DNA from 3 places in the Nocardia sp. NPDC003999 genome. Region 2 is predicted to be linked to each of the others. Evidence: riboswitches for the same ligand, from Rfam matches in the RefSeq annotation. Region 2 holds a riboswitch; each other region holds the start of a gene.

What was found. A riboswitch is a leader RNA that binds a small molecule or an ion and turns the genes downstream of it on or off. The one in region 2 is predicted to bind S-adenosylmethionine.
Region 1: linked by a shared signal. The riboswitch ahead of ACWESM_RS12185 (rhodanese-like domain-containing protein) and the one ahead of metX (homoserine O-acetyltransferase MetX) in region 2 are both predicted to bind S-adenosylmethionine.
Region 3: linked by a shared signal. The riboswitch ahead of ACWESM_RS33220 (amino acid ABC transporter permease) and the one ahead of metX (homoserine O-acetyltransferase MetX) in region 2 are both predicted to bind S-adenosylmethionine.

What each region holds. Positions count from the first base shown of each region.
Region 1 covers NZ_JBSGIB010000004.1:394,149-398,505, forward strand. The annotation lists gene ACWESM_RS12170 (amidohydrolase family protein) at 1-24, opposite strand, end outside; gene ACWESM_RS12175 (FAD-dependent oxidoreductase) at 109-1,572, opposite strand; gene ACWESM_RS12180 (Rv0361 family membrane protein) at 1,951-2,400, shown strand; SAM riboswitch class IV at 2,464-2,580, shown strand; gene ACWESM_RS12185 (rhodanese-like domain-containing protein) at 2,595-3,011, shown strand; gene ACWESM_RS12190 (O-succinylhomoserine sulfhydrylase) at 3,008-4,222, shown strand; gene ACWESM_RS12195 (serine/threonine-protein kinase) at 4,234-4,357, opposite strand, start outside.
Region 2 covers NZ_JBSGIB010000006.1:265,460-269,816, reverse strand. The annotation lists gene ACWESM_RS15980 (MFS transporter) at 134-1,678, opposite strand; gene ACWESM_RS15975 (TetR family transcriptional regulator) at 1,760-2,473, shown strand; SAM riboswitch class IV at 2,526-2,636, shown strand; gene metX (homoserine O-acetyltransferase MetX) at 2,854-4,011, shown strand; gene ACWESM_RS15965 (winged helix-turn-helix transcriptional regulator) at 4,075-4,357, opposite strand, start outside.
Region 3 covers NZ_JBSGIB010000028.1:30,753-35,109, reverse strand. The annotation lists gene ACWESM_RS33235 (LppM family (lipo)protein) at 1-58, shown strand, start outside; gene ACWESM_RS33230 (glycosyltransferase) at 94-1,260, shown strand; gene ACWESM_RS33225 (hypothetical protein) at 1,287-1,994, opposite strand; SAM riboswitch class I at 2,380-2,473, shown strand; gene ACWESM_RS33220 (amino acid ABC transporter permease) at 2,501-3,508, shown strand; gene ACWESM_RS33215 (amino acid ABC transporter ATP-binding protein) at 3,505-4,272, shown strand; gene ACWESM_RS33210 (ABC transporter substrate-binding protein) at 4,287-4,357, shown strand, end outside.

The DNA of each region.
Region 1 (4,357 bases), on a different contig from region 2:
AATGTGCAGGTGGGCATCGAACACTTGTACAGAATGCCTCAGGGTCGGATTTTCCGCTGCCACAGCAGGGGTGTCGCGATGGCGGCGGAGGGGGTCACTGCGGGGTGATCAGACCTTGTGGGGTTCGCTGGCGCGCAGCATGTCCTCGCGTTCGACGACCTTGACGCGCTCGCGGCCCTCCGGCTCACCGAGGGAGCGTTCGTGCGCGTCGAGGCGGTACCAACCGGCCCAGGTGGTGAACGGGATGCCCTTGCCTTCGAGGAACTCGATGACGGCCTCGGGGTCGGGCCGCTCGGCCGGGGTGAAGCCGGGAGCGTCGTCCAGCAGGCAGGCGATGGTCTCGTTGGCGTCGCCCTTGGTGTGGCCGATCAGGCCGACCGGGCCGCGCTTGATCCAGCCGGTGACGTAGGTCGCGGGCAGGTAGCGCGCGGCGCCGTCGGCGTTCTCGTCGATGAGCACGCGGCCCGCTTCGTTCGGCACGGTGCCGGCCTGGTCGTCGAACGGCAGGTTGGTCAGGTTCTGCGACAAGTAGCCGACGGCGCGGTACACCGCCTGCACGTCCCAGTCCTTGAACACGCCGGTGCCCTTGACGTTGCCGGTGCCGTCGAGCTCGGTGCGCTCGGTGCGCAGGCCGACGACCTTGCCGTTCTCGCCGAGAATCTCGGCGGGGGATTCGAAGAAGTGCAGGAACAGCTTGTGCGGCCGGTCGCCCGCGTCGCGGATGGCCCACTGCTCGAGCGTGTTGGCGACCATGTCGACCTGCTTGGAGTGACGGCGCGCGGCTTCGGAGCCTTCGTCGTAGTCGATGTCCTCGGGGTCGACGATGACCTCGATCGTGGGCGAATGGTCGAGCTCGCGCAGTTCCAGCGGGGTGAACTTGGCCTGCGCGGGACCGCGGCGGCCGAAGACGTGCACCTCGACGGCCTTGTTGGCCACCAGGCCCTTGTAGACGTTCGGCGGGATCTCGGTCGGCAGCAGTTCGTCGCCGGTCTTGGCCAGCACGCGGGCGACGTCGAGGGCGACGTTGCCGACGCCGAGGACGGCGACCTTCTCCGCCTCCAGCGGCCAGGTGCGGGGGACGTCGGGGTGGCCGTCGTACCAGGAGACGAAGTCGGCGGCGCCGTAGGAGCCGTCGAGGTCGATGCCGGGGATCGGCAGGGCGCGGTCGGCGTTGGCGCCGGTGGAGAAGATCACCGCGTCGTAGAAGGCCCGCAGGTCGTCGAGGGTGATGTCGGTGCCGTAGTCGATGTTGCCGAGCAGGCGCACCTGCGGCTTGTCGAGGACCTTGTGCAGGGCCGTGATGATGCCCTTGATGCGGGGGTGATCGGGCGCGACGCCGTAGCGGATCAGGCCGAACGGCGCGGGCATGCGCTCGTAGAGGTCGATCGACACCTCGGCATCGGACTTCATCAAGGCGTCGGCGGCGTAGATCCCGGCCGGTCCGGCGCCCACGATCGCGATGCGGAGCGGGCGGGTCTTCGCGGTGTGCGCGTCAGGCCCGGAGGAGGAAGCCTGCGTCACCACGGAGGGCTCGCGGACACCGCCATCCTCTACTGCACTCTGTTCGGTCATCTCTTTACGCGCACCTTTATGGTCGAAACAATTAATGACGTCGGGCTTAGCTTAGGCTAAGTTGACGCACCGGCTCGGTCGCACCCGTCCGGTGCGGACGCCGGCGTCGCCGGCTCGTGGCTGCACGGTGCTCCGTTCGCCGCGGCGTAGAGCTGCCGATTCGCTATGACAGCAGGCCGCCGTCCCGCGATTCTATCGGGATGGCCGACGCCGCCCCGCGTCGGTGCGTGAACTCGACGGATGCCATCGACAGCCACGATTGCCGCTTACCCGCTCGCGCGCGGTCTATCGCCGCCGCTCGCCCCTGGTCGGCGCCGCGCCGGTGTATTGCCCGGGGTCGAGCGCTCGATACCGGCGCCGACCAGGGATCATCGAGCCATGACCGAACAGCAGCCGACCGCGGGCGAGGACGAGATCATCCGGGTCGATCAGACCGATAAACGCTCGGTGGTCCCGTTCGTCGCCGCCGCGGTGGTCGCGGCGATCGTGCTGATCGCGATCGTGCTCGGCGGTGTGCTGTCGCCCGCTGAGAAAAATGTCACAGACGCCGACCGCATCACGGCGGCCGTCCGAAACTTCGTCGACGGTGCCAACCGCAGCGACGCCGTGCCGCCGCCCGGCACCGCGTGCCAGGGCTTCGACGCCGCCCACTCACCGCTGGCGGGCCAGGACGGCGCCGGAAAGCCCGTCGAGATCACGAAAATCGACCCGCCCATGGTGGACGGCGACCGGGGCAAGGCGACCGTCACCACGAAGGTGGACGGGCAGGAGAAGACGACGACCTGGATTCTCGCCAGATCCGGCGACAAGTGGCTGGTATGCACCTGAGCGTTCGCGCAGGGTGCGTCACCGTTTGACACGGTGACCCGGGTCGGTGCAATCTCAGTCGAAGGTCATGAGAACCAGTGTCAAGCCCCGGCATTGCTGGTCGGCAACCCTCCTCCGCGGTGGGGTGCTCCGGGTGACGACCTGGCGGCGCCCTGGTCCCGGGCGCGGCAAGTGCGGATTCGCAGGAGGTGCACATGAGTTATGCCGGTGACATCACCGCTCAGCAGGCTTGGGAGTTGCTGCGGGACAATCCGGAAGCCGTCCTGGTGGACGTGCGGACGGAAGCGGAATGGAGATTCGTCGGAGTCCCCGACACGAGCCCGATCGAACGGCCGACCGTGCTGATCGAGTGGGTCGATTCCACGGGGGCGCGCAACGAGACGTTCGTCGAGCAGCTGAAGCAAGCGCTCGACGGCCATGATCCCGAGGCTCCTGTCGTCTTCCTCTGTCGCTCCGGTCAGCGTTCGGTGGGCGCGGCGATCGCCGCCACCTCGGCGGGCTACCGCACCTCCTACAACGTGCTGGAGGGCTTCGAAGGCCCGCTCGACGAATTCGGGCATCGCGGCGGCTCCGGCTGGCGTGCCCTCGGACTGCCCTGGCGGCAGTCGTGATCACCGGCGGCGCGTTCGACAAGCCGTTGCCCGAGAGCGTCGGCCCCGCGACGCTCGGCGTGCGCGGCGGGCTGCGGCGCTCCGGTTTCGAGGAGACCGCCGAGGCGCTCTACCTCACCTCCGGCTTCGTCTACGAGAGCGCGGAGGCCGCCGAGGCCGCGTTCACCGGCGAGGTCGAACATTTCGTCTACTCCCGCTACGGCAACCCGACGGTGGCCATGTTCGAGGAGCGGATGCGCCTGCTCGACGGCGCCGAGGCGTGCTTCGCGACCGCGAGCGGCATGGCCGCGGTGTTCACCGCGCTGGGCGCGCTGCTGGGCGCCGGCGACCGGCTCGTCGCCGCGCGCAGCCTGTTCGGCTCGTGCTTCGTGGTGTGCAACGAGATACTGCCGCGCTGGGGCGTGGAGACCGTCTTCGTCGACGGCGAGGATCTGGACCAGTGGGAACAGGCGCTGTCCGTGCCCACTCAGGCGGTCTTCTTCGAGACGCCCGCCAATCCGATGCAGACGTTGGTCGACGTGCGGCGGGTGAGCGAGCTGGCGCACGCGGCAGGCGCGAAGGTCGTGCTGGACAACGTGTTCGCCACTCCGCTGCTGCAACGCGGCTTCGAACTCGGCGCCGACGTGGTGGTCTACTCCGGCACCAAGCACATCGATGGGCAAGGCCGCGTGCTGGGCGGCGCCATCCTCGGCGCCACGGACTACATCGACGGCCCGGTGAAGACGCTGATGCGCCACACCGGCCCCGCGCTGAGCCCGTTCAACGCGTGGACGCTGCTCAAAGGCTTGGAGACGATGCCGCTGCGGGTGCGCCATTCGACGGAGTCCGCGCTGCGGATCGCCCGCTTCCTGGAGAGCAACCCGGCCGTCAGCTGGGTGCGATACCCGTTCCTGGATTCGCATCCGCAGTACGCGCTGGCCACGGGCCAGATGAGCGGCGGCGGCACCGTGGTCACCTTCGAGCTGAACGCACCCGAGAACGAGGCGAAGAAGCGCGCGTTCGAAGTCCTGAACCGGTTGCGCATCGTCGACATCTCCAACAACCTCGGTGACGCCAAGTCCCTGATCACCCACCCCGCGACCACGACACACCGCGCCATGGGCCCCGAAGGCCGGGCCACCATCGGTTTGTCCGACGGCGTCGTCCGCATCTCGGTGGGCCTGGAGGACGTGGAAGACCTGCTTCAGGATCTCGACCAAGCCCTCGCCTGAGCAGGGATCGGTCACATCGGCATGGTGACGCCGGGTGAAGACGGTGCACCGTGCAGGATCAAGTGGCTCGGAACGTCGTCTTTCTTGTCGTTCTTCTTGCCGTTCTTGTTCTTGCCCGGCAGGTCGAAGGCCAGC
Region 2 (4,357 bases):
CCAGCGCCTCGGCGGGCACCCGCGCAACCGCCGTCGCCGCCATGATCCGCCTTCCGTTCCAGCACAGCAACCGCCTGGCACACGACGAGGCCCGCGCGGCGTCAGCACGCCGCGCGGACCTCGTTCCGGTGGATCAGACCGCGACCGGAAGCCGTGCCCCGTCCTCGGAACCTTCGATCAGGTTCTCCGGCCGGTCCCGGATCATCAGCGCGATGATCGGGACGGCCGCCAAGAAGAACCCGGCGCCGACGTAGAAGGCCACGTCGTAACTGTGGATCGCGGCCCGCGCGGCCAAGTTGTCGATGCCAGGGTTGTCATGCGCGAAGGTCTTGGCGACCTGCACCGAGATGGTGGTCAGCAGCGCCGTGCCGACCGCCCCGCCGACCTGCTGCGCCGCGTTCAGCAGCGCGGAAGCGACGCCGGAGTCCTCTTCCTCCACCTGATGCAGCGCGACCGTCTGCATGCCGACGAACAGCGGACCCATACCGAGCGCGATGAGCACCTGAGCGGGCAGCACACCGGCGAGGAAGCTGTCACCGAAGCTCAGTTGAGCCAGCAGCACCAGGCCGACGACGCCCAGCACGGCCCCGGCCAGCATCAGCGGACGCGGGCCGAGCTTCGGCAGCAGAGCGCTGGTGACACCCGCCGAGATCGCGATGCCCGCCGGGAAGGGCAGGAACGCGAAGCCCGCCTTCAGGGCGGAGTAGCCCAGCGTGATCTGGAAGTAGAAGCTCAGGAACAGGAACATCGCGAACATCGCGATCGGGATGAGCAGCGCGGCGAGGAACGCGCCGCCCCGGTTGATCTCACCCGGGATGTGCAACGGCAGCAGCGGGTTCGCCGAGCGCCGTTCGATCGCGACGAAGGCGACGAGCAAGGCCAGCCCGGCGACCAGCAGCGCCAGCGTGCTGCCCGCCAGCCAGCCGTCGTCGGCGGCACGACTGAAGCCGTACACGATGGAGATCAGACCGAGCGTCACGGTGACGGCTCCTGGCACGTCGTATCCCCCGCTGCGCGGCGCGGGCACGTCCTTCGCCACCCAGGCCAGCGCGCCGAGCAGCGCGATCAGCGCGATCGGCGTGTTGACCAGCAGGCACCAGCGCCAGGAGGCGTATTCGGTGAGCGCGCCACCGGCGATCAGCCCCAGCGCCGCACCACCCGCGGAGATGCCCGCGAACACACCGAACGCGGTGGCCCGCTCGCCGGGCTCGGTGAAGGTCACCGACAGCAGCGAGAGCGCGGCCGGAGCCAGCAGTGCGGCGAACGCGCCCTGCAACGCGCGTCCGGCGAACAGTTCCGCGCCGGTCTGCGCGAGACCGGCCAGCGCCGACGCACTCGCGAAGCCGATCAGGCCGACGATGAAGATCCGGCGTCGGCCGAGGTAGTCGGCCAGCCTGCCGCCGAGCAGCAGCAGGCCACCGAAGATCAGCGTGTAGGCGGTGAGCATCCATTGCCGGTTGCCGTCGCTGATGTCGAGATCCCGCTGCGCGAACGGCAGCGAGATCGTCACGATGGTGGCGTCCAGCACCACCATGAGCTGGGCTAACGCGATCACTCCCAGCGCGAGCCAACGCGCTGAACCGCTCGCCCGCTGCGGCGCGTGCACCGCTGTCGCGGTCTCGGTCACGGTCTTCTCCTCGTCCTCGATGTCCGGAGCAATCCTGTCATCTAGCGACATTTGTCGTCAAGCGCAAAATGTCGTGTTACGACATTTGACCGTTACGGACAGGAAAACGGCAGGTTGCGTTAACATGGGGGCATGCTCGAGTTATCGGCGCCGACGGGCGCGGGCGCAGCGGCCGACCGCGCCGCCGGCGGCCCGGCGACCCAGGGCCTGCGCGAACGCAAGAAGCAACAGACCAGGCTGCGGATCATCGCCGCGGCCCTGGATCTGTGCGACACACAGGGCTTCGACGCCACCACGATCGAGCAGATCGCCAACGCCGCGGACGTCTCGCCGCGCACGATCAACCGCTATTTCGACAGCAAAGAAGACATCGTCCTGGGGCCCGTGCAGGATTTCGGGCAGACCATCGCCGAGACGCTGCGCGAGTTGCCCCGCACGGGCAACGAACTCGGGGCGCTGCGCCAGGCCTTCCTGCACGTGGTCGATGAAGCCGCCGCGGCGGGCGAGGCGGATCCGCTGTCGTTCCGGCAGTTCCAGAAGATGCAGCGGATTCTGCGCAGCAGCCCGTCGGTCAGCGCGCGCAGCATGGAGCACGCCGACGACAAGAACCACGCGATCGCCGCCGTGGTCGCCGAGCGCCTCGGCACCACGCCGGACGCGCGCCCGGTGCGGCTGATCGTCGGCACCTGGCAACTGATCGGCCACATCGGCATGGAGTGCTCCGACGATGTGTTCCTCGACGACGACCTGGCGGTCGCGGCCAGGGCGGGGCGGGCGGCGTTCACCGAGGCCTACGACGAGTTCGTGCGCACCTGCTGCGGGGCACCGACCGCTGCGGACCAGTGAGTTCGACGGAGGATTTCGGGCGCTGACCGCCCGCCGGTTATGATGCCGGGCAGGTCATGAGTACCAGCGTCAAGCCCCGGCTCGCTGGTCGGCAACCCTCCAGCCGCGGTGGGGTGCTCCGGGTGATGACCTGGCTCCCGAGAGCCGGGAGCAAGCGCGTAACAGGAGGTCGCCGGCATGTGTTGTTGTTCGTTACCCACACACCGCTAACCCCTGCTGTACCGGCGAACACCTGCTTGGGAGCAAACCATGAGTGAATTCACCGCGCCCGGGGCCGAGCGAGGCCCGGCGCAGTCGGCCCCGCACAGCCGTGGTGCCGAGTTCGGGGTCGTGCGCTTCCTCCCGGATCCTCCGCCCGCCGGTTTCGCGGGGGCGGCGACATGACCGTGAACACCGAACCGATCGCGCGGACCTCCGGCATCGCCCTGCCGCCCCCGGATGGACAGCTCGGCACCATCGCCATCGGAGACGTGCGGCTGGAGAACGGCGCGGTCATCCCGGACGTCCACCTCGCGGTACAACGCTGGGGTGAGCTCTCCCCCGGCATGGACAACATCGTGCTGGTCGAACACGCGCTGACCGGCGACTCGCACGTCGTCGGCAAGCCCGACGGCGTGCACCCGCTGCCCGGCTGGTGGGACGGCATGGTCGGTCCCGGCGCGCCGCTGGACACCGACGAATGGTGTGTGCTCGCGACGAACGTGCTCGGCGGCTGCAAGGGCAGCACCGGGCCGTCCACTGCCGCTCCGGACGGAAAGCCGTGGGGCTCGCGTTTTCCCGAGATCTCCATCCGCGATCAGGTGACCGCCGAAGCCGCTCTGCTCGACCTGCTCGGTGTCGAGCGGCTCGCGGCCGTGGTCGGCGGGTCGATGGGCGGTATGCGGGTGCTCGAGTGGATGGTCGGCGCACCGGATCGGGTCGCCGCGGCGCTGGTGCTCGCGGTCGGAGCCCGCGCCACCGCCGATCAGATCGGCACCCAGACCACCCAGATCGCGGCGATCACGTCCGATCCGGACTGGCAGGGCGGCGACTATCACGGCACCGGCCGCGCCCCGACGACGGGGATGGCGCTGGCCCGGCGGATCGCGCACCTGACCTACCGCACCGAGTTCGAGCTGGATCACCGGTTCGAGAACAAGCCGCAGGGCGACGAGGACCCGTGGAACGGCGGACGCTACGCGGTGCAGAGCTACCTGGACCATCAGGCCGAAAAGCTCTGCAAGCGTTTCGATCCCGCCACCTATGTGCTGCTGACCGAGGCGATGAACCGCCACGACGTCGGCCGCGGCCGGGGCGGCATCGAGGCGGCGCTCTCGGCGACGCCGGTGCCGTGCGTGGTCGGCGGCGTCGACTCCGACCGGCTCTATCCGCTGCGGACCCAGCAGGAACTCGCCGATCTGCTGCCCGGATGCGACGGACTGGAGATCGTGCACTCCCGCGACGGGCACGACGGATTCCTCACCGAGGCGGCGGCGGTGTCCAAACTGCTGACCGAGACCATGCGCCTGGCCCGCGCCGGTGTGCGCCCCGAACGCTGACAAGGGTCCACTTCCCCTCGCGCCCGCACTGATCGGTACCTCGCGCCGTGATGCCGTCCACTCTCAGAGCGCTGCGGCTCGCCGCGCCGCTTCGATGTGGTTGATGTTGGTTTCGATCCACTCCCGCAGCGCCGCTATCGGCGTGCGCAGACTGTGCCCCAGCCCTGTCAGCGTGTAGTCGACTCGTGGCGGGATCGTGGGATGCACTGTGCGCGTGACGAAACCGTCGCTCTCCAGTTGCCGCAACGTCTGCGTCAGCATCTTCTGGGAGATGCCATCGATACGGTGGCGCAGATCGGTGTAGCGCATGGTGCCGTCGGCGAGCGCGTCGATGATCAGGACCGTC
Region 3 (4,357 bases), on a different contig from region 2:
GCCGGAGGTCGGCTTCTCGCTCAGCCGCTGGTGGCGCTCGGTGACGCAGAATCGCTGAGCGACAGGTCGGTGTGCCGCGATAGCGTGGCCCTCATGGTGAGTGCCGACCTGCCGAAGACGTTGCGCGCGAACTCGATCCTGCCGTCCTTCGCCGCCGCGGTCGCCGTGTTGGGCGCGGGCATCGCGCTGTACAACCGGATCACCGTACGGCGGTTGACGAACACCCCGACGACGGTGATCGAACCGGTCACGGTCTGTATCCCGGCGCGCGACGAGGCCGACCGGCTACCCGAGCTGATCGGCGACCTGCGCGCCCAGGTGGGCGTGCCGCGCATGGCGGTACGCGTCCTCGACGACGCGTCCACCGACGACACCGGCGCCGCGGCCCGCGCGGCGATCGACGGCGACCCGCGTTTCACCTTGCTGCACAGTGAGTCCGATCCGGTCCCCGGCTGGACCGGAAAAGCCGCCGCCTGCGTCCGGCTGGCCGAGGAGGTGTCGACGCCGGTGCTGATCTTCTTGGACGCCGACGTGCGGCTGGCCCCGACGGCGCTCGCGGCGGCGGTCGGCGCGCTGCGCGAACGACGCGCCGCATTGGTCTCCCCCTGGCCGCTGCAGGTGGCAGGCTCGGTGGCGGAGGCGCTGGTGCAGCCCCTGCTGTGCTGGTCGTGGGCCTCGACGCTGCCGGTCACCGCGGTCGACCGGAGCCTGCGGCCCGCCACGGCGGTGGCCTGCGGGCAGTTCCTCGTGTTCGACAACGCCGCGTACCGCTCGGTGGGCGGCCACACGGCGGTGGCCGGAAGCGTCACCGAAGACCTCGACATCGCCCGTACGCTGCGGCGAGCCGGTCATTCCACGGTTCTGGTGGCCGCGGGACCGCTGGCCCGCACCAGGATGTATCGCGACGCCGCGGAATTGGACGCGGGCTACTCCCGCTGGCTCTGGTCGGCCTACGACGGCACGATAACGGGTGGAGCGGCGGTGGGACTGGTTGCCGCCCTTGCCTATTGGGTGCCGCCCGCAGTGGCGGTGTTCGGCCGCGGGGCGTACCGCCGGGCGGGCCTGGCCGGCTGGCTCGCCGCCGTCGCCGGGCGACTGCTGGCCCGCTCGACCGAAACCGGCGGCCCGCTGAAACCTTCGGATCTGCCTGCCGCCGTCGCGCATCCGGTGTCGGTGGCGGTGTATCTGCTTTTGTGGGTGCGGTCACACCTGGCCCGTCGCCGCGGCACGGCGCGCTGGAAAGGTCGGCCGCTTCCCTGAGCAGCCGTGCCGCGGTGACGGAAATCTCATGGCACCGGGGTGATTCCCACCGTCGGCAGGAAGAAGCAGGACTTGGCGCCGTTCTGCACCGTGCCGAACATCGCGGCGAGCACGGTGCCCTTCCCGGTGTCCACCGGGACCGCGCGCACCCCGCCCATCGGGAGGGACGCGACGAGGAAGTCCCGGATCGCCTGCTCGGCCGCGGGCCGCTGGTCCGGCGGAACGGCCGCGGGAACCATCGAACGCGCGACCTCGGGCAGCGGCCCCATGGCGGCGGTGCCGCTGCGGCCGGTACTCAGATTCAGCCAGCTCACCTGCATTCCGGCGGTATTCGGGCCGTCCGGTCCGAGCCCGTAGGGCACGAAGGTGAACATGGCCTGCCCGGCCTTGACGGCGCTGAGGTCCTGGCCGGGAATCTGGACGGTGGTCTTCGGCCACGGCCCCGGAATGGCGCCTGCCACGGCGGGCGCCAGACCGGCCGTGGTGTTGTCGAGGCAGAACGCCGACGCGCTCGGGTACGCGAACGGCTGGATACCGAGCGCGCGCAACGCGTCGAGCGCGGCTTGATACGCGCCGAACAGGTCACCGGGGGCGGCGATCGGCACGGAGTCCTCGGGAAACGCGGGAATCGTGGCATCCGGAGCCGCGAACGCGACCCCCGGCCCGGCGAGCACGAAGGCGATCGAACTGGTCGCGACAGCGGACAACTGGGTCAGACGGCGCAATATGGTCACGAAACCTCCTCATCGGCGGAACGATCGAGGGGGACAGTACTCCGGCAAACGCAATCAGCAGCCGAGATTGCACACAGCAATTTCGTGGCGAGTCCTGTTTGCCCGGAACGGACCTCCGCGTCGCCCACCGGCGTTCCCCCGCGTCGGCGATAGCCGTATGCTGCATCGGACCATCCCAGTCCGGCGCCACGCGCCCTGGATCGGCGAAGCGCGGAAACTCACCTCGCCCTCGGCAGAGCAGCGCACGCCCGGTTACTACAAAGATCCGATGAATCGGCGTCGACAAGATCTACGCTCACGGTGATTACTTCTCTTGTTCCAGGCTTCCCTTGCTGGGCATCATGATTCGGCTCGCCCCTGACATCCGCTGAAGGGGGGTCGGCGCCAACCATCCAGAGCGACCGAGAGACCTGGCTCGTCGACGTCGCAGCAACCCCCCGGTCACCGGGTGCGGGTGCTTCCGCCGGGACCGATGGAGGAACCGAAGTGATCATCGAGGACCCGTCATGAGCGCGTCCACCGCGCCGGACGCCGCCCCCGAGGCCGCCGCGCCGACCGAACCGGACCCGACCGGAACACCGGCCCCCGCCGAGACCGGCACGACGCCGACCGTCGCGAAGACCCGGCATCCCTGGCGCTGGGTGATCAGTGCCGTCGCGCTGATCCTGCTCGCCCAGTTCGTGCACGGGCTGGCCACCAATCCCGGCTGGGATTGGCCGACGTTCGCGCGGTACATCACGGCCGAGTCGGTGCTGTCGGCGCTGCGGGTCACCTTGGAGCTGACCGCGTGGGGCACGGCGCTGGGTTTTCTGCTCGGCACCGCGCTCGCGATCGCCCGGCTGTCGAACAACCCGGTGCTGCGGGTGATCGCGTGGGTCTACATCTGGGCATTCCGCTCGATCCCGCTGATCGTGCAGCTGCTGTTCTGGTTCAACATCGCTTACCTGTATCGGACCCTCTCGGTCGGCATCCCGTTCGGGCCCGCGCTGTTCACCTTCGAGGTGAACGGGGTGATCAGCGGTTTCACCGCCGCCGTGATCGGCTTGGCGCTGCATCAGGCGGCGTATTCGGCCGAGATCATCCGGGCCGGGTTCATCTCGGTGGACGCTGGTCAGCTGGAAGCCGCCGCCGCCTTGGGGATTCCACGGCTGCGGCAATTCCGCACGGTGGTGGTGCCGCAGGCGATGCGCTCGATCCTGCCGAACGCGGCCAACGAGGTGATCAGCCTGTTCAAGGGCACCTCGATCGTGTCGGTGATGGCGATCGCCGAGCTGTTCTACCAGGTCCAGGTCATCTACGGGCGCAACGGACGGGTGGTGCCGCTGCTGATGGTCGCGACGGTCTGGTACATCGTGCTCACCACGGCGCTCTCGGTGGCGCAGTACTACATCGAACGCCACTACGCCAAGGGCGCGCACCGCACGCCGCCGCCGACGCCGCTGCAACGCGCGTGGCGGAAGCTGCGCGAGGTCGCCGAGGCCGGTCCCGCCGCACCGCGCGGAGCGACCCGATGAGCGCCACACCCGCCGTGCAGGTCCGCGGCGTCCGGAAATCCTTCGGCTCGCACGAAGTGTTGCGCGGCATCGATCTCACCGTGCGATCCGGCGAGGTGGTGGCCGTGATCGGCCCGTCCGGGTCGGGCAAGTCGACCCTGCTGCGCGTGGTGAACCATCTGGAGACGCTGGACGCGGGCACCGTGCACATCGACGGCGAGCTGATCGGATATCGGCTGCGGCGCGACCGCTTGCACGCGCTGCCCGACCACGCGGTGCGCAAGCAGCGCTCCCGGATCGGCTTCGTCTTCCAGCAGTTCAATCTGTTCCCGCATCTGACCGTGCTCGACAACGTCACGCTCGCACCGCTGTCCGCGCAGCGGCGCGATCGGACCGAGGTGGAGCGCGAGGCACGCCTGCTGCTGGATCGGGTCGGCATCGGGCACCTGGCGGACGCGTATCCGCGCAGGCTGTCGGGCGGGCAGCAGCAGCGGGTGGCGATCGCCCGCGCGCTGGCGCTGCGCCCCCGCGTGATCCTGTTCGACGAGCCCACCTCCGCGCTGGACCCGGAACTGGTCGGCGAAGTGCTCGACGTGATCCGCGATCTGGCGCACGGCGGCACCGCGCTGGTGATCGTCACCCACGAGATCGGCTTCGCCCGTGAGGTCGCCGACACCGTGGTGTTCCTCGACGAGGGCGTCATCGTCGAGCAGGGCCCGCCCTCGGTCGTTCTCGACCATCCCGAACACCCGCGCACTCGCGCGTTCCTTTCCCGAGTCCGTTGACGAACAGGTATCCGATGAAGTTCTCCGCCCTGGTCACCGCCGCCGCGACCGCGGTCGTGCTGCTGGCCACCGGCTGCACCGAACC